3 regions of the Candidatus Pelagibacter bacterium nBUS_27 genome follow, and region 3 is predicted to be linked to each of the others. Evidence: riboswitches for the same ligand, from Rfam matches in the RefSeq annotation. Region 3 holds a riboswitch; each other region holds the start of a gene.
What was found. Region 3 has a riboswitch for S-adenosylmethionine ahead of ACIJYG_RS03150 (O-acetylhomoserine aminocarboxypropyltransferase/cysteine synthase family protein). Riboswitches for the same ligand answer to the same signal wherever they lie in the genome.
Positions count from the first base shown of each region.

Region 1 (10,020 bases), 520 kb from region 3:
TAAATTGCATTAATATCCCAACTAAAAACAAGGATAAGATAAATAAAGAGTATGAAATATACAAAAATTTTTTTGGATCATTTTTAAACTTTATTGAAGTTGATTTTACTCCTATTATCTCGTCATCCTTAATATCTTGAAACCCATAAATTGTGTCGTAGCCTAGTGTCCAAAATATGGCTCCAAGATAAAATATAATCGGAACTATGGAAATTTCGTTTGAAATTGAAATCCAGGCTAAAATTAACCCATAATTAAATGTAATTCCTAAAAATAATTGTGGCCAATAAGTAATTCTTTTCATTAACGGATATGTAAAAGCCAATGGCATAGATATCAAAGCCATCAAGATCGTAAAATTATTAAAATTGATTAATACTAAAAAAGCAGCACAACATAAAAATAAAGCATATACTGCTGCAAGCTTTATAGAAACTTTACCAGATGCAATGGGTCTATTTTTAGTTCTCTCAACTTTTTTATCAAAATTTTTATCTGCTATATCGTTTACTATACATCCTGCTGAGCGCATTAATATTGAGCCTGAAAGAAAAAGCGCAGAATAAAAAAAATAATTTAATAAAACTAAATTAAAATCGTAAACTATTGTAAGCCCCCAAAGACATGGCCAAAACAAAAGCATAAAACCAATGGGCCTTCTTAATCTTGTGAGCTCAATAAATAGCTTTATTTGGTTCATAATTTACTTGTAAATAACAAAGGCTAGTTTCATAATCAAATTGATTCGTATGAATATAGATTACACAGTTACAGCACTAATGTTTCCAGCTATTCCTTTGCTAATGAGCATCTATAGTAATAGATTTCATTCACTTAGTAAGCTTATTAGAGAACTTCATGATGAACACGTTTACGAAAACCATATTCCTCATGAGTGGAAAAAACAATTTATAAACCTAAGTGGAAGAATTACTCTTTTGAGATGGACTATTATGTTTGCTGCTTTTGGATTTTTGTTCAATATGATGACTGTACTAGGCCTTTATTTAAATGAAATATTTATTGCAAGATTAATTTTTGGCTCATGTTGTTTATCCATGATCATTTCAATTCTTTTCTTTATTAGAGAAATTCATATCTCAACTAATGCACTTAAGCTGCATATGGCGGATATGGATGTGGATGTTAATTAGGAATAATTACTGCAGGACCCAAAATTTTTCTTCCCTCTAAATCCTGGTGAGCTCGAACTGCTTCATTTAATTTATATTTTTTAAATATTTTTATTTTTACTTTCCCAGAACTAATTTTTTCAAACATTACTTTTGATGCTTCATCTAGCTCTTCTTTAGTAGATAGGTATTGCTGCATAGCAGGTCTTACAAGATATAAACCTTTTGGCTGAAGCATTTTAGGAACGTTTATATCTGATAATGGTCCTGATGCATTTCCAAATGAAACCATCATTCCTCTTATTGCCAAACATTCAATGGATCCATCTAAAGTGTCTTTACCCACACCATCATAAACAACTGGAACTCCTTTACCATCAGTAATCTCTAAAACTTTTTTAGCAAAATTCTCTTTATTGTAATTGATTACATGATCGTAACCATTTTCTTTTGCTATATTTATTTTTTCATCTGAACCAACAGTGCCTATAACTGTGCAGCCTAAACTCTTAGCCCACTGACCAAATATTTGACCAACTCCTCCTGCTGCTGCATGATAAAGAATTGTTTGTCCTGAATTTACGGGAAATGTTTTATGCAATAAATAAAATGTAGTTAAACCTTTTGTCATCAAAGTTGCTGCAAGCTCAAGATCAATACCCTCTGGTACTTTTACAAGATTTTTTGTTGGATAATTTCTGTGTGTTGAATAAGATCCTAATGGAATACCAGCGTAAGAAACTTTATCACCAATTTTATAATCTTTTACATTGTCTCCAACTTCAGTAATAACACCTGCACCCTCCAAACCCAAACCGCTTGGCATTTTTAAAGGATATAAACCTGATCTGTGGTAAGTATCTATATAATTAAGACCAATAGCTTTTTGTTCTATTGTTACCTGGTCAGTGCCTGGCTTATCTAGAGTAATATCTTTAAGCTCTAAAACTTCAGGCCCACCATTTTTTTTAATTTCTACAGCTTTCATAATTTATTTTACAAATGTATCATTATGATAATCTTGTACTGCTTGCAAGATTTCAGCTTTAGTATTCATTACAAAGGGTCCGCCTCTTGCAATTTCTTCGTTAATTGGTTTGCCTGAAATCACTAAGAACTTAGCATCTGATTTAGCCTTCATAATTAAATCCTCACCTCTAGTTAATAGTATTAAGGTACTATCTTTAACATTGTCATGTTTATTTTTACCAATTTCAATTTCACCATTAATTAAATAAATAAAAGTATTATGAGTAGATGGTAATTTAAAATTAAATTCTTTATTTTTATTCAACTCAACATCAAAATAAACTGGCTCAACGTTATGACCTTTAATAGGGCCTTCAGCAGTTTCAAATTTACCAGCTATGACTTTAACTTGTTTATCTCCATCTTTATGAACGCTCATTTTATCTGCATCAATATAAATATATTCAGGCTTACTCATCTTCAATTTAGCAGGCATATTTACCCATAATTGAAAACCATGAAGTTTACCTTCTTTCATTGTGGGCATTTCAGAATGAATTATTCCACTTCCTGTCTTCATCCACTGAACATCTCCTGCTGTCATTCTACCTTCGCCACCAGTGCTATCTTTGTGTTCAAAATCTCCAGCTAACATGTAAGTAACTGTTTCAATTCCTCTGTGAGGATGGGGTGGAAAACCTGCAATATAATCTTCACTATTTTCTGATCCAAATTCATCTAACATTAAAAATGGATCAAAGTAATTTGGCTCAACACCAATACTTCTTTTTAATTTTACCCCAGCACCATCTGATGCTGGAATAGGGTCTATAATTTTACTTACTTCTATATTTGACATTTAATTTCCAAACTTTTTATCAATACTAAAATCTTTAGCTCCATTAACAACAAGAAATAAAAATCCTCCAGCAAGACCAATATTTTTCATAAATGAAATAAAGTGCATTTGATCACTTAAATCACTATGAAAAATAATCGCAGTAGCTATACAAAATACACTCAGCAAAGCTGCTGAAATTTTAACTTTATATCCTGCTATTATTAGTATTGAAGCACTGATTTCTAATATGATTGCTGGGATTAAAAAAATACCAGGCATGCCTAAGGACTCCATCCAACCAACAGTTCCTTCATAGTTTCCAATTTTATTTATTCCACTTAATAAAAAAATAAGTGAAATAAAAAACCTTGCTACTAAATCTAATATATTTGTCATGATTTATTTATTGTGTGAACCATCACAGAATGGTGCATTGTTAGTTTGTTTACATGCACAGAAAAACATTTTTTTTGTTTCTTTTGCCTTGTATGCCAATGGAGTAAACTCACTTCCTTTATGTGATCCATCACAAAATGGTTGCTTTTTTGATTGTCCACATGAACACCAATAATAAGATTTATCTTTTTCAACTTCCACTGCAATTGGTCCATTGCCAGCACTCTGTCCTTTAGTCATATTTACCCTTTCGATTAGTTTGGAACATAACTAATGATTTGTTACAAATTATGCAAGTACGCAAAACAATCATACTAGTATTTAAAAACATACCTTGATAATTAAAATAAAATAGTTATTTAAGTGCCATGAAAGAATTAATTAATTGCCCAGCTGAAAGAGCTATATATTTTCTTGGTGGTAAGTGGAAAATAAGAATTCTATTTACACTGTTTCACAATAAGACAGTAAGATTTAATGAGTTAAAAAAAGTATTAAAAACTATCACTCAACAAATGTTATCTAAGCAACTTAAAGAGTTGGAAACTGATGGCATTGTTAATAGAAAAGTTCATCAAGTAGTACCTCCAAAAGTTGAATATTCACTTACAGAATTTGGCTTATCAGTAATTCCTATTTTGAAATCTTTTTCTGATTGGAATAAAAGAAATACTAGAACTATCTCATTAAAACTTAATAAAAACTTTGAAGAAAACAGAATAAGATAAAGCTTATTCTTTTGACAACATTGTTTATTTGTGATTGTATTGATTAGCGCTGATTTAAGTTAAATTGCAGAGCGCTTTAAAAATCCTGCTAAAGCGACACTTCAACCACCGCTTTAGCCGGTGGTTTTTTTTTGAAATTTTCTCAAATTAAAACCGGGTATTTGAACCGTATTGTGCACCCAGCATTTTGCTAAAGCACTAAAAAGGAGAGAAGAGCTAATTTTTACCCTCTTTGGTTAATTAGTTTCTTTTCTCCAAATTAATGGAGGGAAGAGCTATTTCAAAATAAATTGATTTGATTTGTATCAAAGTTTTAGCCTCTTAACTCTGTATTGGAGAAAAAATGAAAACAAATATACTAAAAGAAAGATTAGATAAAGGACCTGTGATTTGTGCTGAAGGTTTTTTATTTGAAATAGAGAAACGTGGATATATGGCATCTGGAGAATTTGTGCCAATGGTATCTTTAGATCATCCAGAAGTACTTGAAAATTTGCATAGAGAATTTCAACATGCAGGATCTGATATTGTTGAAGCCTTTACTTACAATGGACATAGAGAAAAGATGCGAGTTATAGGTAAAGAAGAATTACTTGAACCGCTAAATCGTTCTGCTTTAAAAATTGCAAAAAAGGTTGCTTTGGATACACCTAAAGGATCTCAGCCAAATTTAATGGCTGGAAATATTTCTAACTCAAATATTTGGAAGGAAGATGATAAGCAAGCCCAAAAAGTAGTTGAAGGCATGTTTTCTGAAATGATTGGTTGGGCAGTTGATGAAGGTGCGGACATGTTAATTGGTGAAACTTTTTATTATGCTGAAGAAGCTTTTAAAGCTCTTGAGGTAATGAAAAAAGCCAATCTACCAACTGTGCTAACAATTTCTCCAATGGGTGAAAACAAAATGAGAGATGGAAAGTCTGTAGTTGATACATGTAAAGAGCTGGAACAAAAAGGCGCTGATGTTGTGGGCTTAAATTGTTTTAGAGGACCAGCAACAATGTTGCCATTCTTAAAGGAGATTAGAAAAGCAGTCAAATGTCATGTAGGTGCTTTACCAATTCCATATAGAACCAATGAAAAATTTCCAACTTTTTTTAATTTGCCTGACAGAGCCGATTGTGGCTGTCCTTCTCCACATGGAAGAACATTTCCAACAGCTTTAGATCCACATTTTTGTAATAGATATGAAATAGGTCAATTTGCAAAAGAGGCAAATGATTTAGGAATAAATTATCTCGGTGTTTGCTGTGGAGCTAATTCAATGCTGATTAGGGAAGTTGCAGAGTCAGTTGGATTAACTGTTCCAGCAAGTAAATATAGAGAAAAAATGGAAAATCATTTTATGTATGGAAAAAATAAAAGAATTCCAAAACATATGACTGATTATGGAGATAAGGCTTAATTTTAATTAGATTTTATATTGGGTAATAGATCTTTTAAGTTTTTGATCTCTAACTCTGGTTGGTAGTCAAGTTTATCAAAAATATTATTATTTCTGTTTACCCAAATAGAATTATAACCATAATTTCCTCCACCTGATACATCCCAAGTGTTTGCACTCAAAAAAGCAACTTCATTTTTTTTAATTTGATATTTGTTAATTGGCATATCGTAAACTTTTGTGTCTGGTTTATAAATCCCTACTTCTTCGATTGAAAAAATATCATCAAAAATATTTTCTAAATTATTACTTTTAACTAATTGATTGAGAAGGGTGGGTGTGCCGTTTGAGAGAATAGCTAGTTTATATTTTTTTTCTTTAAGTGATTTTAAAACTTCTGTAACTTCAGAAAATAGTGAAAGGATTTTATAAAGATCTAACAACTCATTTCTCATCGAGAGGTCAATTTTATAAGCTTGCATTGACTTATCCAAACTATCCTCAGTCACTTGCCAAAAATCTTTATGTCTTTTCATCAAACTTCTAAGCCAAGTATATTCTAGTTGAGTTGTTCTCCAATAATTTGCAAAACCTTCCCACTTATTACCAATTTTTTCTTTACATTTTTCTGCTGCTGAATTGACATCAAATAATGTGCCGTATGCATCAAAAATTATTGCTTTAATATTTTTCATAATTAAACTTATCTTAATGAGTAATATTAGATTATTTTATAGTGAAAGTTTATCACTTAATTTAACAGCTACACTTGATAAATCACAATCTCATTATGTGAGTAAAGTAATGAGAGTTAAAGAAAACGAAGTTTTTTCTTTATTTAATAGTAGTGGAGAGTGGGAAGCAAAAATTTTAAGTATTTCAAAAAGTATTGTTGAATTTAGTATTACCAATCAATTGAGACAAAAAGAAAACCCCAAAGAATTATGGCTTGCTTTTTCACCCATTAAATCAAACTATTTTAATTTTATGATACAAAAAGCTACAGAGTTAGGTGTTACAAAGTTTTTACCCATAATATTTGATCGAACTATTGTTCGTAAGATCAATAAAGAGAGAGTTGAAAAAGTCATTATTGAAGCAACTGAACAATCTAATCGGATTAACGTTCCTTTAATCGAAGACCCTCAATCTTTGGAGTCTTTTTTGAAAAATAAAAACATGGATTTAATATTTACAGATTTAAACTCAAAAAATAATAAAATTGATACAGATCAAATAACGTCTAAGCCAACTTGTGTAATAATTGGACCAGAGGGAGACTTTTCTGAATTGGAACGAGAACAGATTCTTAAATTTGAATGTGTTCAGCCAATTAAAATCAATGAAAACATACTGAGATCAGAAACAGCTGTAATTTCAGCTATATCGATCATAAATTACGCAATAAATTGATATTTTGTCGCGAAAAGTAAAGTGTAATTTTACAAAAGACGAACTATATAGTGTCTACAAATGAAAAAATTTTTATACATATTTCTAGCTATTTTTTATTCATCAAACGCGTTTGCTAATCAACCAAAAGATTGGCAACTAGGTTTTCAAAACGCTGCATCCCAGTCAATGAGGGAGATAGTTAATTTTCATGATAATTTGTTACTACCTATTATAATTGCAATCAGTGTCTTTGTATTATTTTTGATGATTTACGTGTCTATTAGATTTAGAGCTTCAAGAAATCCAAATCCATCAAAGACAACACATAATGTTGCAATCGAAGTGTTGTGGACTTTAATTCCATGCTTAATTCTAATTGTTATAGCAGTACCATCCTTCAAAATTTTATACAAACAAGATACTATTCCAAAAGCAGATGTTACGGTTAAGGCTATAGGTTACCAGTGGTATTGGGGTTATGAGTATCCAGATGAAAATATTATTTTTGACTCATATATGATTGAGACAAAAGACTTAAAAGAAAATCAACCAAGACTTCTGTCAGTAGATCATGAAGTTGTTGTTCCAGTTAATAAAGTAGTTAAGGTTTTAATTACAGCAAATGATGTTTTACATGCTTGGGCATTACCATCATTTGGTGTTAAGAGAGATGCAGTTCCAGGAAGAATTAATGAAACATGGTTTAAAGCTGAAAAAGTTGGAACTTACTACGGACAATGTTCTGAGCTTTGTGGAATTAAACATGCGTTTATGCCAATTACTGTAAGAGTTGTGTCAGAGGCAGATTATGCTGAATGGCTAACAGGTGCAAAAATTAAATTTGCAAAAGAACCGTTATTAGAAAACGAAAATATAAAACTAGCGAGTAACTAATATGTATACACAAACAGCATCACACGACGATCATCACACACCAACTGGTTGGAAGCGTTGGGCTTATTCAACTAATCATAAAGACATTGGAACAATGTACTTGATATTTGCAATTGTTGCAGGTGTTATAGGTACAGCTTTTTCAGTTTTGATGAGAATGGAATTGATGCATCCTGGTGATGGGGTTTTAGGTGGAAATTATCATCTATATAATGTTTTAGTTACAGGTCATGGATTGATCATGATTTTTTTTATGGTGATGCCTGCAATGATAGGTGGATTTGGTAACTGGTTTGTTCCAATAATGATCGGTGCACCTGATATGGCCTTTCCAAGAATGAACAATATTTCATTTTGGTTATTACCAACTTCATTTATTTTATTAATACTTTCAATTTTTATGGATGGCCCTCCAGGTCAAACAGGAGTTGGTGGGGGTTGGACTATATATCCACCTTTATCATCTAAAGCTGGGCAACCAGGACCTGCAATGGACTTTGCTATTTTAAGTTTACACTTGGCTGGAGCATCTTCAATTTTAGGCGCAGTAAACTTTATTACTACAATTTTAAATATGAGAACACCAGGCATGACGCTTCACAAAATGCCTTTATTTGCTTGGTCTATTTTAGTTACAGCGTTCTTACTATTATTGTCATTACCAGTTTTAGCTGGTGCAATTACAATGCTTTTAACGGATAGAAATTTTGGTACTGCCTTTTTTGATGCGCAAACAGGAGGGGATCCAGTTTTATTCCAACATTTATTTTGGTTCTTTGGTCACCCCGAAGTTTATATTTTGATTTTACCAGGCTTTGGAATGATTAGTCATATTGTTTCTACATTTTCAAAAAAACCTGTCTTTGGCTACTTAGGAATGGCTTATGCAATGGTTGCAATTGGAATTGTAGGTTTTGTAGTTTGGGCTCACCACATGTACACAGTTGGTTTAAGTACAGACACTAAAGCTTATTTCTTGGCAGCTACTATGATCATTGCTGTTCCAACGGGTATCAAAATATTTTCTTGGATAGCTACAATGTGGGGAGGATCTATTTCATTTAAAACTCCAATGGTTTGGGCTTTAGGATTTATATTTTTATTTACTGTTGGTGGTGTAACAGGTGTTGTTCTTGCGAATGCAGGTGTTGATACCGCAATGCATGACACTTACTATGTTGTTGCACATTTCCATTATGTATTATCTTTAGGAGCAGTATTTGCGATCTTTGCAGGTTTTTATTATTGGTTTGGAAAAATGTCTGGATACGAATATTCAGAATTTTTAGGACAATTGCATTTCTGGCTTACTTTTATAGGAGTTAATTTAGTGTTCTTTCCACAACACTTCTTAGGTTTGGCTGGTATGCCAAGAAGATATGCTGATTATCCAGATGCATTTGCTGGATGGAACTATGTTTCATCTATTGGATCTTACATATCAGTAATAGGTTTGTTAGTATTTTTTGTAAATTTAATTTATTCATTTTCAAAGAAAAAAGCTGCAGCCCAAAATCCTTATGGAGAGGGTGCTACGACTTTAGAGTGGACAGTACCATCACCACCTAATTTTCACACTTTTGATGAATTACCAAAGTTTGAAGATGAAGAAAGTCTTGAAAAATCTAGCAGTTAAAAAATAATTTAGATTTTTCACACTAAAAAAAATGATCAAGTCTAAATTAAAAAATAGAAACTTAAGTCAAGAAGACGTTTTTAATTTTTCAGAACTCTTTAAGCTAATGAAGCCAAGAGTCATGTCGTTAGTAATCTTTACATGTGCTGTTGGTTTGTTAATGGCACCAAACATTATTCCAACCAAAGATGCAATTATTGGAATCATTTTAGTATCTGTTGGTGCTGGAGCAGCTGGAGCATTGAACATGTGGTATGAGTCTGATCTTGATGCATTAATGTCAAGAACCTGTCTTAGACCAATACCAACTGGAAAAGTTAATAAAAACCAAGCTTTAGTTTTTGGTATTGCTCTTTCAGTGTTTTCAGTAATTGCTCTTGATTTTTTTGCTAACAGAATATCAGCTAGTTTATTATTATTTACTATCTTGTTTTATGTGTTGGTTTACACAATCTGGTTAAAAAGAAAAACTCCACAGAACATAGTTATTGGAGGGGCTGCAGGAGCTTTGCCACCAGTTATTGGCTGGACCATTGCTACGAATACTCTTTCATTAGAACCTTTAACATTTTTTTTGATAATTTTCTTTTGGACACCATCTCATTTTTGGGCGTTAAGCCTCTATAAATCTGATGACTATAAAA
Region 1 covers NZ_CP172845.1:1,088,419-1,098,438, reverse strand. The annotation lists gene ubiA (4-hydroxybenzoate octaprenyltransferase) at 1-700, opposite strand, end outside; gene ACIJYG_RS05925 (DUF2721 domain-containing protein) at 750-1,154, shown strand; gene ACIJYG_RS05920 (quinone oxidoreductase family protein) at 1,147-2,121, opposite strand; gene ACIJYG_RS05915 (pirin family protein) at 2,125-2,961, opposite strand; gene ACIJYG_RS05910 (DoxX family protein) at 2,962-3,339, opposite strand; gene ACIJYG_RS05905 (CDGSH iron-sulfur domain-containing protein) at 3,343-3,579, opposite strand; gene ACIJYG_RS05900 (winged helix-turn-helix transcriptional regulator) at 3,708-4,067, shown strand; SAM riboswitch class V at 4,214-4,279, shown strand; gene ACIJYG_RS05895 (homocysteine S-methyltransferase family protein) at 4,411-5,472, shown strand; gene ACIJYG_RS05890 (haloacid dehalogenase type II) at 5,475-6,146, opposite strand; gene ACIJYG_RS05885 (RsmE family RNA methyltransferase) at 6,163-6,864, shown strand; gene coxB (cytochrome c oxidase subunit II) at 6,925-7,740, shown strand; gene ctaD (cytochrome c oxidase subunit I) at 7,742-9,376, shown strand; gene cyoE (heme o synthase) at 9,408-10,020, shown strand, end outside.
Region 1: another riboswitch for S-adenosylmethionine. It lies ahead of ACIJYG_RS05895 (homocysteine S-methyltransferase family protein); the one in region 3 lies ahead of ACIJYG_RS03150 (O-acetylhomoserine aminocarboxypropyltransferase/cysteine synthase family protein).

Region 2 (10,020 bases), 250 kb from region 3:
TACAAAGATATTACCACATATAATAATTATTATGAGTTTGGCACTTCTAAAAGTGATCCCTACATAAATTCCCAGAATTTTAAAACAAAACCTTGGACTATTAATATTGAAGGTGAAATTGAAAATCCTATCAACATTTCAATGGAAGAAATTTCAGAAATGTTTGTATCAGAGGAGAGAATATATCGTCTTCGATGTGTAGAAGGATGGTCGATGGTAATTCCTTGGATGGGTTTTTCTTTAAGTAAGTTATTATCTAAAGTAACCCTAACTTCTAAAGCTAAATATGTTGAATTTGAAAGTGTTTATGACCCAGATCAAATGAAAGGTCAAAGATATCCAGTTTTAAATTGGCCTTATAAAGAAGGATTAAGAATTGATGAAGCATTGCACCCATTAACAACTGTAGTAACAGGTTTGTATAATAAAAAACTTCCAAATCAGAATGGGGCACCTTTGAGAATATTTGTCCCTTGGAAATATGGATTTAAAAGTGCGAAAGCTATTGTTAAAATTAAATTAGTAGAAAAAATGCCAACTTCTTCATGGATGTGGGCATCACCCAGAGAGTATGGTTTTTATTCAAATGTTAATCCCAATGTTAATCATCCAAGATGGTCACAAGCTACAGAAAGAATTATAGGAAATGATATTTTTGCACCTAGAGTAAAAACTTTAATGTTCAATGGTTATGAGGAAGAAGTGGCTAGTTTATATACTGGTATGGATTTAAAGAAATTTTTTTAATGAAAAGATTTTTAAAACCAAGTGTTTTTATTTTAAGCCTTTTTCCATTTTTAATAATTACTTATAAAATTTTTTTTAATCAACTAGGGCCAGAACCTGTAAAAGAGATAACTCATCATACTGGTGAGTGGACGTTAATATTTATTATTTTAACATTAGCGATGACACCTTTTAAAAAAATTACAAAATTAAATGTCTGGATATCTTTAAGACGTATGCTTGGATTGTTTGTTTTTTTTTATGCTACAATTCACATGTTAACATACGTGGTTATTGATTATCGTTTAGATTTACAAAGTATTTCAAAAGATATTTTTACAAAAAGATTTATCTTTGTTGGATTTGCAGCATGGCTCTTATTGACACCTCTTGCTTTAACTTCCTCAAAAAAAGCAATGATGTTATTAAAAGATAAATGGAAAAAAATTCATCGATTGATTTATATTATTGCAATATTAGGGGTGGTTCACTTTATTTGGTTGGTTAAAAAAGATTTAACAGAACCACTAATTTATATGGCAATAATATTAATACTTTTACTATTTAGATTTAAATTCAAAAAAGTTTAATAATTAATTTATATTTGTGTTTTCTGGAATACAGATCTCTGATCTAGTTAAAAATCTTCTTCCAGTTCCGTTGTCTAAAGAAAACATTCCACCCATTCCCTTAATACAATCAATAATTAAATCTGTATTTTTCCATGCCTCATGTTGAGTTTCACTAATGTAAAAGGGAATATCTCCAATTTTACCAACTAAAACATCATCGTCACTTACTTGGAATTCTTTGGCAGGATAACACATTGGAGCACTACCATCACAACAACCACCTGATTGATGGAATAATAAATCTTTACCATGAGTTTTTTTTAAATCTTCTATTAACTCAAGTGCTGTAGTTGTGGCTGAAACTTTCATTTTTATGTGGCCCGCATTTATTACGGGCCAATATAATATATCTGTTAAAAGAAGCCTAATTTTTTTTCACTGTAAGACACGTGTAAATTCTTAACTTGTCTATAGTGATTAAGCATCATTTTATGGGTCTCTCTACCGATTCCAGATTGTTTGTAACCTCCAAAGGCAGCGTGAGCTGGATAAGCATGGTAACAGTTTGTCCAAACTCTACCAGCTTGGATTCCTCTTCCCATTCTATAAGCAACATTTCCATTTCTAGTCCAAACACCTGCTCCTAAACCATAAAGAGTATCATTAGCAATTTCTAATGCATGTGCTTCATCTTTAAATTTAGTGACAGATACAACTGGTCCAAAAATTTCTTCTTGGAAAACTCTCATAGAGTTGTCACCTTCGAAAATAGTAGGCTGAATGTAATTTCCTTTTTCCAAACCACTATTTAAGTTGGCAACTTCACCTCCACAAAGAACTTTAGCCCCCTCTTTCTTACCTAGATCAAGATAAGATTTTATTTTTTCCATCTGTTCTAATGATACTTGAGCTCCAATCATAGTTTCCATTTTTAGAGGATTGTCTTGAGTTACAGCTTTTGTTCTAGCAACAGCTCTTTCCATAAATTTATCATAGATAGACTCTTGAACCAACACCCTACTTGGACAAGTACAAACTTCACCCTGGTTAAGAGTAAACATTGCAAAACCTTCCATACACTTATCAAAGAAATCATCATCTTGATCCATAACGTCTTCAAAGAAAATATTTGGAGATTTTCCACCTAATTCTAAAGTGATTGGAATTAAGTTTTGTGATGCGTATTGCATAATCAAACGTCCAGTTGTTGTTTCACCAGTAAAAGCTATTTTTCTTATTCTTTTTGATGAAGCTAATGGTTTACCTGCTTCCAAACCAAAACCACTCACAACATTAACTACTCCTGGAGGTAACAAATCACCAATAAGTTCCATTAAAAGTAAAATAGATGCTGGTGTTTGTTCAGCTGGTTTTAGAACTACACAATTTCCTGCAGCTAACGCAGGTGCAAGTTTCCATGTTGCCATTAGTAAAGGAAAATTCCAAGGAATAATTTGTCCAACAACACCAAGTGGTTCAGGTATATGGTAGGAATATTCACTGTTACTTATTTCAGAAACAGAACCTTCTTCAGCTCTTATCACTCCTGCAAAATATCTCCAGTGATCTACAACTAACGGTAAATCAGCAGCCATACATTCTCTAATTGGCTTACCATTATCTAAACACTCTGCGGTAGCTAATAGTTCTAAATTTTTTTCAATAACATCAGCTATCTTAAGTAATATATTTGATCTTTCAGTTATTGATGTAATTCCCCAAGTAGGAAATGCAGCATGTGCTGCATCTAATGCTGATTCAACATCTTTAGAATCAGATCTTGGAACTGAACATATAACCTCATTATTAATTGGGCTTACATTGTCAAAATATTTACCTGATTTAGGCTCAACAAACTTACCACCAATAAAATTTCCATATTTTTCTTTATAAGGAAACTTTACTTTTAAGTGAGATGTATCCAGTAAAGGAGACTTCCCAGCTTGAACTGTTTCTGTACTCATTATTTTTACCTCTCTATTTTTTTTATTTTTGATCTTATTTTTTTTTGTAGATATTTTAGAACGTTTCTTGGTCGCAGACGTTTTTGTAGCAACTTTTTTTTTTGTTTTGATTTTTTTTCTGGAAACTTTGACTTGTTTAGCCTTTTTTTTCTTAGTTTTTGAGTTTGCTATTTTTTTTTTCTTAATAGCCATAAGAATAGTTAACTAAGGTTTTGTATCAAAGTCTATTTATAATATATTTTATATTCTACTTTTGATTGCATCTAATACTACATCTTGTGCTCATAAAATAACTGACTAATACTAAGTTTATGAATGATAATAAAAAAATAGAAATTCAATCAGCAACATTTGAAAGATTGTTAAAACATTTGGATGAAAGAAAAGATGTTCAAAATATTGATTTAATGAATTTAGCTAACTTTTGTAGAAATTGTTTGTCTAGATGGTACAGAGAAGAAGCTGAAAAAAAAGGTGAAACTATATCTGATCCAGATGCAAGAGAACATGTTTATGGAATGCCTTATTCAGAGTGGAAAGAAAAATATCAAAAATAATTATTTTTCTTTCAGTCTTGGAAATAACTCAACAAAATTACAAGGTTTATGATTAATATCTAATTGATGTTTTAAAATTCCATCCCATGCATCAGTAACACCACCAGAAGAACCTGGTAAAGCAAAAACATATTTACCATTTGCTAATACTGCGCATGCCCTAGATTGTATTGCAGAAGTTCCTACTGTTTTAAGACTTATTGTTCGAAAAACTTCTCCAAAACCAGGTATTTGTTTGTCTGCAACCTCTTCTATTGCTTCTGGGGTAATATCTCTTCCAGTAAGCCCTGTTCCTCCAGTAGTGATAACTACATCAATATCTTTTTTATTAATCCAATCTTTTAAAATTAAAACAATATCTTCTTTGTTGTCTTTACATATTTTTCTATCAATTAATTTATGGTTAGCTTCTTTAATTTTTTCTACAAGAATAGCTCCAGATTTATCATTATCAAATGTTCTGGTATCTGTTACAGTCAATAAAGCAATATTTACATTCATAAAATTTTTTAAGCATGATTATATTATCAATATTTTTTCTTATAACATCAATATTATATTCTAGTGTTGGTTTTGGAGGTGGGTCTACTTATCTGGCTTTAATGTTAATATGGGAAATTCCTTTTTACATCATTCCAATATTGGCATTATGTTGCAACATCATTGTGGTTTCGGGTAATTCAATAAATTATATAAAATCTGGTAATTTTAGTCTCAATCTTCTTTTACCCTACGTAGTGGGGTCTGTTCCTTTGGCATTTTTTGGTGCTTCATTATCAATTTCAAAAGAATTATTTGAGATATTGTTATTTATAATTTTAACTATTGCTGGAATTCTATTATTAAATAGAAGTAAATTTTTTGATAGTAATAAAATTAAGATAAATCAAATCCCAAAAAAAATATCTATTCTTATTGGTTGTGTCATAGGATTTATTTCAGGAATTGTAGGTATCGGTGGCGGTATCTTTTTAAGTCCAATACTTTTTTTAATAAAAGCTGGTTATCCAAAACAAATTGCTACAACTGCATCCTTATTTATTTTAATCAATTCTATTTTTGGAGTGGCTGGACAATTAACAAAAGATATTGTTTTAAATCAATTCTTAAATTTCTGGCCTCTTTTCTTGGTAGTCTTTATGGGTGGTCAAATTGGTAATTTTTTAAATATTAAGTTTTTATCGAATAAAACCTTGTCCTTAATTACATCTTTATTGGTCATATTTGTGGCTATAAGGATGGGTTTAAAGCTATTACCATAATCTTGATTTAATTAACATTTACTATATCTAAACATTCAATGAAAAATATTAAACCTTTTGGGCCAACAATTGGAAGAACAAGAATTTCGAATAAATTTTTTAAATGTTTAAATAATGAGTTTAATGAAAAATCTAAATCAAAAAAAATTGACTATAGTTCTAAATTAGCAAGCCAAATTAAAAAAGAATTAAAAATTTCAGAAAAATTTGTCAAAAAAAATCTAGAAAAAGAATTAAAGAACCATATTACAAAATTTTTAAATAATGAAAAAATTAAGAATATAAAAGAAATTAAGATCTTAAATTTATGGGTTGTTCGACAATTTAAAGGTGAATACAACCCTATTCATTACCATGAAGGAGATTTATCAGGTGTGGGCTACTTAACAATACCTAAAGATATGACTAACAATAAAATGGTAAAGAATAAAAAGATTAAAACAAATGGAACTATAGATTTCATAAATGGACAAAAAGGTTTTTTAAGCAAGAGTATATATAATGTGGTACCAAAACTTAAAGAACTTATCATTTTTCCAAATTATTTACTTCATACTGCTTATCCTTTTAATATTAATGGTGAACGTAGATCGTTTTCTTTTAACGCTAAAATTATATTAAAAAAATAATATACAGATACAAATATAATTAGTATAAATAATTTGCCGATTTGATCTTATTGCGGGCATAAACTGCTAAAAAGAATAATTCCCACAAAATCAATAAGCGAGGTAGTTAAACTATATTGTACACCTAGCATAAAGCTGAAGTACTAAAAAAGTAAGGACTAAAGTGGATTTAAATTTTTTCAAAAAAACAAGGGTGCTAGATGGTGGAATGGGCCAAGAACTTCTAGCAAGAGGCATGAAACCTAACGGAACATTATGGAGTGCTAACGCTATATTAGATGAAAATTACCATCAACTCTTATCTGATACACATAGGGATTTTATAAAAGCTGGTGCTGAAGTAATAGTCACAACAACTTTTACAACAAGACGAAAAAGATTAAGAGATAACAATGTTGAGGAAAAATTTGAATACTTAAATAAAAAAGCTGGTCAAATCGCACATGATGTTAAAAAAGAATTTCCAAATATTCTTGTAGCAGGTGGAATACCTCCTCAAAATTTAACTTACGAGGCAGATGAAAGAAGTGAAGAAGAGATTATTAAAAACTTTAATGAACAGGCAAAATTATTAAATCCTTATGTGGATTTTTTTTATTTTGATGTATGGAGTAGCATTAAAGAATTTAAGTGTGGAATAGAGGCAATTAAAGAATTTAATAAACCTTATCTCATTGGTATTCATATATCTGAAGGTACAAATTTACCGAGTGGCGAAAATATTTCAGATATTAAAAATATTATTGACGAACAATTACTTGGTATTATGCTTTCATGTGTGTCACCTGAAAACTATGAGGCTAATCTTGAGGAGCTAAAAAGTTTAAATGTTCCTTTTGGCTTTAAGATAAATGGGTTTATAACTACTAAACCCAAAAATGGTTACACCTCAACTTTCTCAAAATCTAATGGTAATCCAAATGAATTCTTAGGACAAAGAAAAGATCTTACACCTAAAAAAATTGGAGAAATTGTTAAAAAATTTAAAGATAACGGTGCAACGATATTAGGAGGGTGCTGCGAAACTAGGCCAGCACACATAAACGCAATTGCTGCAGTTAAATAGTTTTTTTATTATCAGCTTTTTTAACAAAATAGATACCAATACAGACAGCTATTAGAGATATTAAAACCTTAATCGTTATTAATTCTTTCAAGAATATATATCCTAGTATAGTGCCAAATATTGGTATTAGATACGATACTTGTGATTGAAAAATTAAACCATTGTTTTTTAAAATTCTGAATCTTAATAACCAAGCAACGCCTGTTGGCACTATACCAAGATATATAACTGATATTAATGAGTCAGTTCGTGGAATTGATTGCCAAGGTTGCTCTATAAAACTCATTAATGGTAATAAAATTATAATTGCCCAAATTAAAATTGACCCTGTTACATTTTCATTTTTTTTCTTACTTATCTTTAAAGTTAAAACACCACCAACAACATAACAAGTTGAACCGAGCAATATTAGTAATGCTGAGTTGAAATTATTTTCATCAATTAAGATATTATCAGAAAATAAAAATACGATTCCTGAAAATCCAATTAAAATTCCAAATGTTTTTACCAAATTGAACTTTTCATTCTTAGTAAAAAAATGTCCAAGAACAGTAGAGCTTAATGGTGTAGTAGACATTAATATCGCTGCTAAATTACTTTGAACAGACTTTACCCCATATGCTATTAAAAAAAATGGCGCTACTAAGTTGATAAATCCAATCATAGCAAACCAATGCCAGTCCTTTGAAAATGCTTCTATTTTTATATTTTTGTAATAACAAAGAAGTAAAACTGGAATTGCTCCAAAAAAAACTCTTAAAAAAGCAATTGTCACGGGTCCAAATGAATATGTTGCAATCTTAATATTAAAAAAAGCTGAAGCCCAAATTAAAGCTAATGTTGTTAATAAGATGTAATCTATTAATTTTGGTTGTCTCATTCTGTTATCTCTTTTATTTCACCGGTAGTTAAAATTTTTAATTGACTAAAATCTATTCTAAAGACACAATTTGGGTGCCCAGCTGCAGCGAAAACCGTTTTAAATCTATTTAAATTACTATCAATAAAAATTTTTACTTTATTTAGGTGCCCAACAGGTGAAACTCCTCCAATTGTATAGCCAGTAATTTTTTTAACATCATTTGGATGGGCCATGGACACATCTTTTTCATCTAAAATTTTTTTAAGTTTATTTAAAGAACATCTTTTATCGCCTGATACCAAACAAAGTACAAAGTCATTACCTGAATTAAATAGTAAACTTTTAACAATTGCCCCAACATTGCAACCTAAAGCTGTAGCCGCATCCTTTGCTGTTCTTGCTGTTTGCTCTAAACAAATAATTTTGAGATTTGGATCAAAATCTTTAATAGTTTTTCCAGCTCTTTTGACTGGTTCTTTTTTTAATAAAGGGTTCACTGTAAATAATTATTTAATAATATTGCATAAATACACCACTTATGTGAAAATTGCATAGGTGTTATTTATTAAATAAGCAATATTTTTCAAGATTATTTTGTTATTTATCAACTATAAAATTATACAGGAGATACAATGAGTGCAGCAAATGTTTTAAAATTTATAAAAGAAAAAGAAGTTGAATTTGTAGACTTAAGATTTACAGACCCAAGAGGTAAACTTCAACATCTAACAATGGATGTAACTATTGTTGACGATGAAATGCTAGATGATGGAGTTTTTTTTGATGGCTCTTCAATAGCAGGCTGGAAAGCTATTAATGAATCAGACATGATTTTAAAACCTGACACTTCAAGAATGGAAATGGATCCATTTACCTCTCATAATACATTGATTCTGTTCTGTGATATTTTAGATGCTGTTAAAAAATCCCCTTACGAAAGAGACCCTAGAGGAACTGCTAAAAAAGCAGAGGAATATTTAAAATCTTCAGGTGTTGGTGATAAAGCTTTTTTTGGTCCAGAACCAGAATTTTTTGTGTTTGACGATGTAAGAATTAGCAATGACCCAAATAACACCGGATTTGTTTTAGATAGCAAAGAAGGTCCATACAACTCTGGAAAAGTTTATGAAAATGGAAATATGGGTCATAGACCTCCTGTAAAAGGTGGTTATTTTCCCGTACCTCCTGTTGATAGTGAGCAAGATATGCGAGGAGAATATTTAAAAAATTTAAAAGAAGTTGGAATTAAAGTTGAAAAACATCACCATGAAGTTGCTCCAAGTCAACATGAATTGGGAATGTATTTTGGAACATTGGTTGATCAAGCAGATAATGTTCAATTATATAAATATGTTGTACAAATGGTAACCCACTCATTTGGAAAAACTGCTACGTTTATGCCAAAACCTGTTGCTGGAGATAATGGTTCAGGAATGCATATTCATCAATCTATTTGGAAAGGAAATACACCTGTATTTTCTGGTGATGCATATGCTGGTTTATCAGAAACAGCTCTACATTATATTGGTGGAATTTTAAAACATGCTAAGGCGATTAATGCTTTTGCTAACTCAACAACAAATAGTTACAAAAGATTAATTCCTGGTTTCGAAGCACCTGTACTACTTGCGTATTCAGCAAGAAATAGATCTGCTTCTTGTCGTATACCAATTACATTAAGTAAAAATGGTGCTAGATGTGAAATAAGATTCCCGGATGCTTCTGGAAATCCTTATTTAACTTTTGCAGCAATGCTAATGGCTGGCCTAGATGGAATTAAAAATAAAATTCATCCAGGTGAATCATTTGATAAAGATTTATATGAATTACCTCCAGAAGAAGTTAGTGCTATCCCAACTGTTTGTGGCTCATTAAGAGAAGCTATGGAGAGTTTAGATAAAGATAGAGAATTTTTAACGCAAGGTGGTGTATTTACAGATGATCAAATTGATGCTTACATTGCACTTAAGTTTGAAGAAATTCACAAATTTGAACACGCACCTCATCCTGTTGAATTTGAGATGTATTATAGTAGCTAGTAATTAATTACTGTCTAGTTGTTGCGATTGTATCTTTGTTAACACCTTTTTTCACAACGTAGTCCTGCGTGCCGTTTGCACCAGTTTCTACTTCTTTACGAAGATCTTTAAAAAAAGTTCTTTGCTTTAAAGAATTTTTAAGGCTTTTAACAAGATTTTTAAACTCAAATGTGTTCATATGTGATTCTTACACTAGATATGCAAGATATGCAATACTGATATGCAAATAGTAGGACAATACGTCCTACTCTATCTTAAAAGACTCACCACACCCACAACGCTCAGTTTCATTCGGGTTATTAAAGACAAATGATGAGGATAATTCCTCTTTTTTATAATCCAT
Region 2 covers NZ_CP172845.1:818,580-828,599, forward strand. The annotation lists gene msrP (protein-methionine-sulfoxide reductase catalytic subunit MsrP) at 1-747, shown strand, start outside; gene ACIJYG_RS04500 (sulfite oxidase heme-binding subunit YedZ) at 747-1,316, shown strand; gene ACIJYG_RS04505 (DUF779 domain-containing protein) at 1,320-1,667, opposite strand; gene ACIJYG_RS04510 (aldehyde dehydrogenase family protein) at 1,712-3,262, opposite strand; gene ACIJYG_RS04515 (DUF1244 domain-containing protein) at 3,574-3,819, shown strand; gene moaB (molybdenum cofactor biosynthesis protein B) at 3,820-4,320, opposite strand; gene ACIJYG_RS04525 (sulfite exporter TauE/SafE family protein) at 4,335-5,081, shown strand; gene ACIJYG_RS04530 (putative 2OG-Fe(II) oxygenase) at 5,120-5,710, shown strand; SAM riboswitch class V at 5,802-5,865, shown strand; gene ACIJYG_RS04535 (homocysteine S-methyltransferase family protein) at 5,874-6,776, shown strand; gene ACIJYG_RS04540 (DMT family transporter) at 6,769-7,656, opposite strand; gene ACIJYG_RS04545 (YbaK/EbsC family protein) at 7,653-8,135, opposite strand; gene glnA (type I glutamate--ammonia ligase) at 8,271-9,677, shown strand; gene ACIJYG_RS04555 (hypothetical protein) at 9,685-9,855, opposite strand; gene ACIJYG_RS04560 (HesB/IscA family protein) at 9,922-10,020, opposite strand, start outside.
Region 2: another riboswitch for S-adenosylmethionine. It lies ahead of ACIJYG_RS04535 (homocysteine S-methyltransferase family protein); the one in region 3 lies ahead of ACIJYG_RS03150 (O-acetylhomoserine aminocarboxypropyltransferase/cysteine synthase family protein).

Region 3 (10,020 bases):
ATGGCCAAATAAAAAAGGAATGAGTGTTGTATTGGATTTGGGTGCAAATATTGAATGCAGTTCTAAAAATTTATTTGATTTTTCTATAATGGGTGCGTCTCTTTATACTTCGTTATATCCTGGTGATAAACCAAACGTAGGTTTGCTAAATATTGGATCAGAAGAATTAAAAGGAAATGAAACAATTAAAGAAACTTATCAAACTTTAAATGATAAGAAATCTGAAAATTATAATTTTTCTGGCTATATAGAGGGTAATCACTTGATGGATGGAGAAGTCAATGTAATTGTTTCTGATGGTTTTACAGGAAATGTAGCTTTAAAAACAGCTGAGGGCACTGCCAATTTTATTACTAGTGAACTTAAAAAAGCTATGACCGGATCAATAATTGGAAAAATCTCATCTTTATTAAATATTTCAAATTTGAAAAAATTTAAAAAACGCTTAGATCCAAGACTTTATAATGGAGCTATTTTTATTGGACTTGACTCACCAGTCGTAAAAAGTCACGGTGGAACTGATTTTATTGGTTTTTCAAACTCTTTAGATGTTTGTCATAGAATTGTAAAAGGTAATTTGATAGAAAAGATTAAGCAAAATATTTAAACTAATGAGAATAAACTTAACTAAAAAAAACTTAGTTAATTTAGTATATATGCGGCTAGGTTTTTCAAAACAAATCTCTGAAAATCTTATTGAAGATTTCTTAGCAACAATTGTCACAAATATTAAACAAGAAAAAAAATTAAAATTATCTAAATTTGGAACTTTTTCTATTAGACAAAAAAAATCTCGAATAGGCAGAAACCCAAAAACTAAAGAGACTAAAATGATTTCTTCTAGAGATGTTGTGTTGTTTAAGCCATCAAAAGAATTTAAAGAATTTATAAATTTAAAAGATAATGGATAAATCTGACAGTGCTTACAAAACAATAGGCGAGGTTGCAAAAATATTAAATCTAAAATCTAATAAAAAAGGTATTCTCCCAACTCATACGATTAGATTTTGGGAAACTCAATTTAAGCAAATTAAACCTAAAATCTTAAACTCAAACAGAAGATATTATGATGAAAACTGCATTAATCTTCTTAAAAAAGTTAAATTTCTTCTTAAAGAACAGGGCATGACAATTAATGGTGTAAAAAAGATCCTAAATGGAGGCGAGTCTTTAGAACTTGACGAAATTGCAAATAATTCTATAAAAGCTGATAATTTAAGAAATAAATTAGTTAAAATTTCTAAAATTGTTAAAAACTTAAAAAATTTAAAATAATATGGCAAAAAAAACGCACGTAAAAGTTAGACTTGTTCCAGAATCAAAACCTGACAGTCCATTCTTTTATTATGTTAAAAAACCTGCTGGCGGTGAAAAAGCTAAAGTAAAACTGTCTGCTAAAAAATATAATCCTGAAACTAGAAAACACGAAACTTTCGTGGAAAAAAAACTTCCACCACACAGTAAGTAATTATTTTTTTTTAAAATTTCTTCTCTCGTAGTCGATATACGACCAGATCATATTTTTCCAAATTCTATTAGTGATTTTTGGATCGATTTTTAATTTTTTTGATTTTCCTTTAATTTTATTAAGGATAAAATTAATTCTTTTTTGGTCAACTATTTCTTTTTTAAACTCTTTTAACTTAAGCACTTCTTTCACAAGGCCTGTTCTGTATTTAATAAGAGAAAGAAGCTTATTATCAAGTTTATCAAGCTTAACTCTAATTATATTTAATTTTTTTTTGTTATTAGGCGACATTTAATTTATTGGATTAATTAATAATTATTATATTTATCTACACATGTACAGTGCGAATAGTCATATAAATTATCAATTAAAAATTTGGTTACTTATATTATTGTTATTGATTATTTTGATTATCTTAGTAGGTGGACTAACAAGATTAACAGATTCAGGTCTGTCCATTACTACATGGGAATTATTTGCAGGTTTTCTTCCCCCTTTAACAAATGATAAATGGATAGATTATTTTAATCTTTATAAGACAATCCCGGAATATCAGGAACAAAACTTTAATATGACTTTAGATGAGTTTAAATTAATTTTTTGGTGGGAATGGACTCATCGACAACTAGGTCGACTAATTGGTTTGATTACATTGTTACCGCTTCTGTATTTTGCAATTAAAAATGGTTTATGGGTTGTAAAAAGATATGGCATAATTTTTATTTTAGTTTGTTTGCAAGGATTTTTAGGATGGTACATGGTATCCAGTGGTTTAGTAAATAGAATTGATGTCAGTCATTATAGATTATCTATACATTTGTTTACAGCCTTTATTATTCTTTCAATTGTTTTTTGGAATGTTTTAAAATTGACCAAACTACAAATTAATCAAATTTCTATTAAATTATTTTTTATTAAATTTTTTCTTGTTTTGCTATTTATACAATTAATTATTGGTGCTTTTGTATCAGGTATGGATGCTGGAACTATTTATAATACATGGCCTTTAATGGGCGCTTCTTATTTTCCAGATGATAGTAAAATGATTGAATTTTTAAACATTTCTGTTTTTGATAATCCTTCTATTGTACAATTTTTACATAGAAATTTAGCTTACCTAATTATGATAGTTTATATTTTTCTGTTAATTTCTATTTTTAAGGAGACAAATAAAATATTTAGAAAACCAATTTTAATTATTGGGATAAGTTTGTTTTTACAGGTTGTGTTAGGAGTATTAACTATTTTATCTGGAGTAAAGATTATATATGCATCTTTACACCAGATAAATTCTATTTTGATAATATTATCGACTTTATATTTCCTCTACATATCCAGGTATGAGGAAAAAACTAATTAGTTTCTATCTGTTGACATATAAAACTCAAATTAACTAACAGCTTTTAATTTACCTTTAGAAGAATTCTCTAAAGCTTGATCCAAATCATCAATGATATCGTCTATATGCTCCAAACCAATACTCAATCTTACATAACCAGGTGTTACTCCAGCTGCAGCTAACTCATCTTCAGTAAGTTGACTATGTGTTGTTGTTGCCGGATGAATTGCTAAGCTTCTAGCATCACCAATGTTTGCAACATGGTAGAACATTTTCAAAGACTCAATAAATCTTTTTCCTGCTTCAATACCTCCAGCTAGTTCAATGCCAACTAGCGCACCATAACCACCTTTAAGATATTTTTTAGCTCTACTATTTATTTCATCATTATGTTCAGTAGCATAAATCACTTTATCGACCGCTTTATGTTTCTTTAAATAATCAACAACTTTAGAAGCATTTTCACAATGTTGTTTCATTCTTAAAGCTACGGTTTCTAAACCTTGAATTACGCCAAAGGCATTATCAGGTGATAGTGCTGAGCCAAGATCTCTTAAAATTGTTACTCTTGCTCTTACTGCAAAAGAAACATTAGCACCTGTAAGTTCTGGAACAGCTTTTCCCCAAACTACACCTCCATAGCTAGCATCAGGTTCGTTGAAAAGAGGTTGCCTTTTTGGATCTGCTGTCCAATCAAAATTACCACCATCAACTAAAGCTCCACCAACAACAGTTCCGTGACCTGCTATATATTTTGTCAGCGAATAAACCACAACAGCAGCCCCATGTTCTAATGGCTTACAAATTACTGGTGCAGCTGTATTATCAACAATAAGTGGTATATTGTATTTTCTTCCAATATCTGAAACTTCTTTGATAGGAAAAGCTCTTAAATATGGATTTGGTAAAGTTTCTCCATAAAAAGCTCTTGTTTTATCATCTATAGCTTTTTCAAAGTTTTTTGGATCAGAAGGGTCAGCATATCTTACTTCAATACCAAGTTTGCTTAAAGTATGCGTGAATAAAGATACAGTTCCACCATAAAGATCTGTTGAACTAACAATATTATCTCCAGCTTGAGCAACATTTAATATTGCAAAAGTTGAAGCTGTTTGTCCTGATGAAACGGTTAAACTTGCTAAGCCACCATCAAGTGCCGCCAGTCTTTTTTCCAATACATCATTGGTTGGGTTCATGATTCTTGTGTAAATATTGCCAAACTCTTTTAATGCAAACAGGTTGGCTGCATGCTCCGTGCTATTGAATTGATATGATGTAGTTCTATAGATAGGAACTGCTACAGCATTTGTTGCAGTATCACTTCTGTAGTCTCCACCATGAATTGCGATAGTTTCTGGATTATTTCTTTTTGTACTCATTTTTACTCCTTTTTTAGTGCTTTAACTTAATGTAAGGCGCACAATACAGTTCAAATGCCTACCGATAATGATGTGTAAATTCCTGTTTAGCAGTTTTATGCCCGCAATAGGATCAAATCGGCTTGAACCTTTTAGCAGATAAGTATTGTAATGCAAGCCAAATATCAAATTGACTTTGCAATTAATAATAGTATTAATCCTGGCACAATGACAAAATTTGTAAAAAAAGACCAAGTAACATCATCATGGTTCGAGATAGACGCAACTAATGCTGTTGTTGGTAGATTAGCAACTGTTATTTCAAAAATTATTCGTGGCAAAAACAAAACTACTTATACTCCTCATATGGACCATGGTGATTTTGTTGTAGTTAAAAATATCGAACAAGCAAAATTTACTGGAAAAAAATTTGAGGATAAAATCTATTATAGACACACTGGCCACCCAGGTGGAATTAAAGAAACTACACCTGAGAAATTACACGAAAAAAAACCAGGTGAAACTTTAAAGCTTGCCGTAAAAAGAATGCTTCCTGGTGGAGTGTTAGGCAGAAAACAATTAACTAAATTAAAAATTTATACAGGTAGTGATCACCCACATTCTGCACAAAATCCTCAAATTATTGAGTTAGGCAAATTAAACAGCAAAAACTTAGTTAGAAACTAATATGGAAAATACTCAAACAGCATCAAAAACACCTAAACTAAAATTAGACTTTAAAGACAGTAAGTATGCAACGGGCAGAAGAAAAACTTCAATTGCAAAAGTTTGGTTAAAAAAAGGTTCAGGAAAGATTTATGTAAATGGAAAATTATTTAATGAATATTTCTCAAGTGAATTTCATCATCTTCAAATTACTAGACCTTTTGATATAATCAAACAATCTACTGACTATGATGTTAGATGTAGTGTTAGTGGGGGAGGTCCAACTGGTCAAGCAGGTGCCTTAGTTCATGGTATTTCTAAAGCTTTAGTTATGTTTGATGAAAATTTTAAATCTACATTAAAAACCGAAAAACTTACAACCAGAGACTCTAGAGCAGTTGAAAGAAAAAAACCTGGTAGAAGAAAAGCTAGAAGAAGCTTCCAATTCTCTAAAAGATAATTCTTTTTTAATTTTAAACTGTTATAATAAATTATGCCTAAGCTTAATGCATTGGTTGCTGGTTCAACTGGATATATTGGAGTTCAATTAATTAAATTATTAATTAAACACAAATTTATAAACATAAGATTTCTATGCGGAAATAGTTCTGTAGGAAAAAATATTTCTAGTTATGACAAATCTCTTTCAGGAAAAAAATTACCAAAAATTATTAAATTTAATAAAAAACTTTTAAAAGATGTTGATGTAGTTTTTACGGCATTACCCAATGGAGAAGCACAAGATATTTCAAAAAATTTAACAAAAAATATCACTTTAATTGATTTGGCGGCTGATTTTAGATTAGAAAAAGGATCAGAATATTTAAAATGGTACAAACAAAAACACAGAGCAGTAAATTTAATTAAGAAAAGTATATACTGTCTTCCTGAAGTTAACGGAAAAGACTTAAGTAAATACCAGATCGTATCTTGTCCTGGTTGTTATCCAACTTCAATACTTTTACCCTTAATTCCTCTTTTTAAAAAAAACTTAGTTAAAGTTAACAATATAATAATGGACTCTAAATCTGGATATTCAGGAGCTGGTAGAGGTGTCCATGAAAAATATAAAGATAAAAATCTATATGAGTTTTTGAGTGCTTATGGTGTTGGCTTTCATCGACATAATTCAGAGATCGATCAAATGTTAAAAAAATTTACTAAAAAGAAATTAAGTTTTAATTTTACACCTCATTTAACTCCTATGTTTCGAGGTATTTTAAGTACTATTTATATTGATCTAGAAAAAGGTGTTACTCAGTCAGAAATAATTAAGACACTAACAGATTTTTATAAGAATGATGATTTTATAAAAATTTTAAAAGCAAATAGTCTGTTAAGTACAAATGATGTAGTTAACTCAAACAATTGTTTCATTTCTGTTTGTAAATCTAAATACAAAAATAAGATTGTAATAATTTCAGCTATAGACAATTTGATTAAAGGTGGAGCAGGTCAAGCAGTACAAAATTTAAATATGAAATTTAATTTCCCAATTAAAACAGCTTTATAATGAAATTAGTCTTTATTTTTTTTATTTTTTTTATTTTAAATAATTGTTCATTAAACAAAGATTCTAAATATTGGACAGAAGATGTGGTTAAAAAAAGTGAAGATCAAAAAAAATTATCTGAAGTATTAAAAAAGTCAGAAGACATAACAAATATGAGTTATGACGAATATAAGATTTATATAGATGACTATACTAAAAAAAGTAAATATCCGGATATAAACCAATGAAAAAATCAATAAATATTGCTGTAGTAGGTCTTGGACAAGTAGGTTCTTATTTGCTTAATGAATTGAATACTAAAAAAAAAGATATTGAGCTTAAAACAGGCAAGAAGATTAATGTTGTAGCCATATCAGCTAGAAATATAAATAAAAAAAGACAATTTAGAATTAATAAAAATTTTTTTTTTAAAAACCCGTTAGATATTTTTAGTAAAACAAATGTTGATATTTTGTTTGAAGCTATAGGTTTATCAGATGGGATTTCAAAAAAAGTTGTTGAGACTGCTTTAAAAAAGAAAATTCACGTAATAACTCCAAATAAAGCATTAATCTCAAAACACGGTAACGAATTAGCAAAAATTGCAGAACAAAATAATGTCAATCTAGAATTTGAAGCATCTGTTGCTGGAGGAATTCCGATATTAAGATCAATTAAAGAAGGTTTGGCTACTAATAAAATTTCAAAAGTTTATGGGATTTTAAATGGTACCTCTAACTATATTCTCTCAGAAATGGAAAATTCGAACCAAAGTTTTGCTGATGTTCTAAAAAAAGCTCAAAAACTTGGATATGCAGAACCAGGAAATCCAAAATTAGATCTAAATGGTTTTGATGCTTTCGCAAAAGTTAGAATTTTATCATCATTATCATTTAATAGTAAAATTTCTAAACACAAATGCTTAATGGAAGGAATTGAGAAAATTGATCTTAAAGATATTAAAATTGCAAACCAATTAGATTTAAGAATTAAACTTCTTGGAATATCTGAATTGAAAAATGGTCATTTATTTGAAACAGTACATCCATGCCTTGTAAGTAAAAATTCTTATATTGGTAACGTTATCGGTGTAATGAATGCTGTTATCCTTGAAGGAAAACCTGTTGGTGAAAGTATTTTACAAGGAGAGGGTGCTGGCCCAGGTCCTACATCTTCTGCATTGTTGTCTGATTTATTATCTATCTTAAGAGGTAATATAAAAAAACCTCTAGGTGTATCTGTTACTAAACTTAAATCTTTAAAATCCTATAATGTAAACAATTATGTAAATTCTTTATATTTGAGATTTGAAGTTAAAGATAAACCTGGTGTTTTATCTCAAATTACTAATCGATTAGCTAAATATAAGATTTCTGTAAAAAGACTAATTCAAACCCCAAATAAAAAAGATAATAAAGCTACAATTGTAATAATAACTCACAAAACTTCTGAACTAAATTGTAGTAATTGTTTATCTATATTTAAGAAAAATAAAAATATTCTTAAAACACCTGTGTTAATCAGATTGTATAATTAATGGATATTTACTTAAAACTTTTTGAAGTTTTATTTCCTGTTTTTTTTATTATTGGTATTGGTTATTTTCTAGGTAAAAAAAATCCTAAGTTAGATACTTCTTTTATTACTAACTTTGCTGCAAATATTGGTACTCCTGCAATGGTGTTTTATTCAATAACAACAACAGGAATTAGCTTTGAAATTTTTACTAATTATTTCTGGTATGCTCTATTAGCTATAAGTGGTTTTTCTTTAACAGGAGTTGTTTTTTTATTTGTTCTTAAAAAAGAAATTATTAGAGAATTACCTCCTTTTATCTTACCTAATACAGGAAATATGGGTTTACCAATTTGTTTGTTTGCTTATGGTAGTCAAGGTTTAGGAGTAGCTGCAACAATATCTTCACTAGTCATTTTATTTCACTTTACTTTAGGTGTTTTTTTAGCAAGCAGAAAGTTTGATCTTGACCTAATACTTAAAAGTCCACCTTTTTATGCGATAATAATTTCAGTATTATTTCTTTATTTTGAAATTGAGTCACCAGTTTACATTATTAATCTTACAATGATGCTTACATATACGGCTATTTTTTTGATTCTTATGTCGTTAGGAATAGCGTTAACAAGATTTAAAGTTTTTTCATTTCAATCTGCATTCATATCATCAATCGGAAGAGTGATAATTGGTCCAGTAATTGGTTATATGATAATTAAGTTTTTTAATTTATCTGGATTTGCTGCAGGGGTTTTATTAATTCAATGCGCGATGCCAAGTGCTGTATTAACATATCTAGTCGGCTCAATGTATTCTCCTAAAAAGATTGTTGATAGTGTTGCGAGTATGATCGTTGTATCAACAGTTATGTCATTTATAACTATACCAATCACCTTATTCTTTGCTTTAAAATACTTCTATTAAGCAGTATCCTTCTCAAATGAAGGCAATAATATTAAATGCTACTGCTTGGATGATTGTTCCAGTTATGGACGCTCTAGCTAAACATTTAAGTCTTTCAATGGATGTTTTTCAGATCACTTGGGCTAGGTATTTTTTCACTGTTATTTTTACACTTTCTTTAATGGTATTATTTTATAGGGAAACTCTTGTTTGGAGCAAAAGGCCAAAGCTTCAGCTTGTTAGAGGAATAATTCTTGCTTTTTCAACTTTATGCTTCTTCTATTCAATATCAGTAATTTCACTTCCTAAAGCATTAACACTTGCATTTGTTGCCCCAATAACATGCACTGCTTTATCTCCATTTTTTCTTGGAGAAAAAGTTGGTATTAGAAGGTGGTCAGCTGTACTTGTAGGTTTTTTAGGGACTATAATTGTTATCAGACCAGGATTTATAGATGTTAATTTACCCACTTTAGCAGCTCTAGCTTGTGGTGTTTGTTATGGCTTCTATTTAATAATAACTAGAAAGTTAAGTACTTCAGATAATTCCCTTTTAACGCTTTTATTTACTGGTGTAGTAGGGTTAGTAATAATTAGTGCATTTATGCCTTCAGTGTGGGTTAATCCAACCCCAAATGAGTGGATTTTGATGGCTATAATCGGTCTTATAGCCTCTGTAGCGCATCTTTTTATCATTTTATCACTCAAATACGCTGATGCCTCTAAATTGGCTCCTTTAGGCTATACAGAGATTATAACTAATATCATTATTAGTTATTATTTCTTCCATGAGCTTCCTGATAATTGGACGTATTTAGGTCTTTTCATTATAGTATTAAGTGGTCTATATATCTCTAGGAGAGAATACTATTTGAGTAAGTTAAATTAATAGTAATAAATTATTTACTATATATTAATGCATTACATGAATTAAATAGTATAAATAATTGTTATTATTAGTTAATTTTAGTATATAGAAACTAACAAATTAAAGTTCAAATAGCAAAAAAATATTAGGTATCTCCAAATATTGTCAATTATTAAGGAAAATACATCGGTTATTTACCTATCATATAATTAACTAAATGAGGATAACTTATTAATAAACCAAATATTTTATGATCGATTATAATTGTTTAATATCAACACTTTTTAATGATTAAGGAACTTTGTTTTCATCAAATGATATTTGAGCGTAGAAGGGGAATGAAATTAAGATCAAAAATTAGTATTTTTTCTCCCTTCTAAAAGTATTGGTATTATTGAAAACTAGAGCAATGCA
Region 3 covers NZ_CP172845.1:571,216-581,235, forward strand. The annotation lists gene plsX (phosphate acyltransferase PlsX) at 1-607, shown strand, start outside; gene ACIJYG_RS03125 (integration host factor subunit alpha) at 612-911, shown strand; gene ACIJYG_RS03130 (MerR family transcriptional regulator) at 904-1,275, shown strand; gene ACIJYG_RS03135 (50S ribosomal protein L33) at 1,277-1,468, shown strand; gene ACIJYG_RS03140 (chorismate mutase) at 1,469-1,759, opposite strand; gene ACIJYG_RS03145 (COX15/CtaA family protein) at 1,803-2,828, shown strand; gene ACIJYG_RS03150 (O-acetylhomoserine aminocarboxypropyltransferase/cysteine synthase family protein) at 2,858-4,186, opposite strand; SAM riboswitch class V at 4,189-4,255, opposite strand; gene rplM (50S ribosomal protein L13) at 4,394-4,852, shown strand; gene rpsI (30S ribosomal protein S9) at 4,854-5,291, shown strand; gene argC (N-acetyl-gamma-glutamyl-phosphate reductase) at 5,325-6,344, shown strand; gene ACIJYG_RS03170 (hypothetical protein) at 6,344-6,571, shown strand; gene ACIJYG_RS03175 (homoserine dehydrogenase) at 6,568-7,860, shown strand; gene ACIJYG_RS03180 (AEC family transporter) at 7,860-8,759, shown strand; gene ACIJYG_RS03185 (DMT family transporter) at 8,776-9,627, shown strand.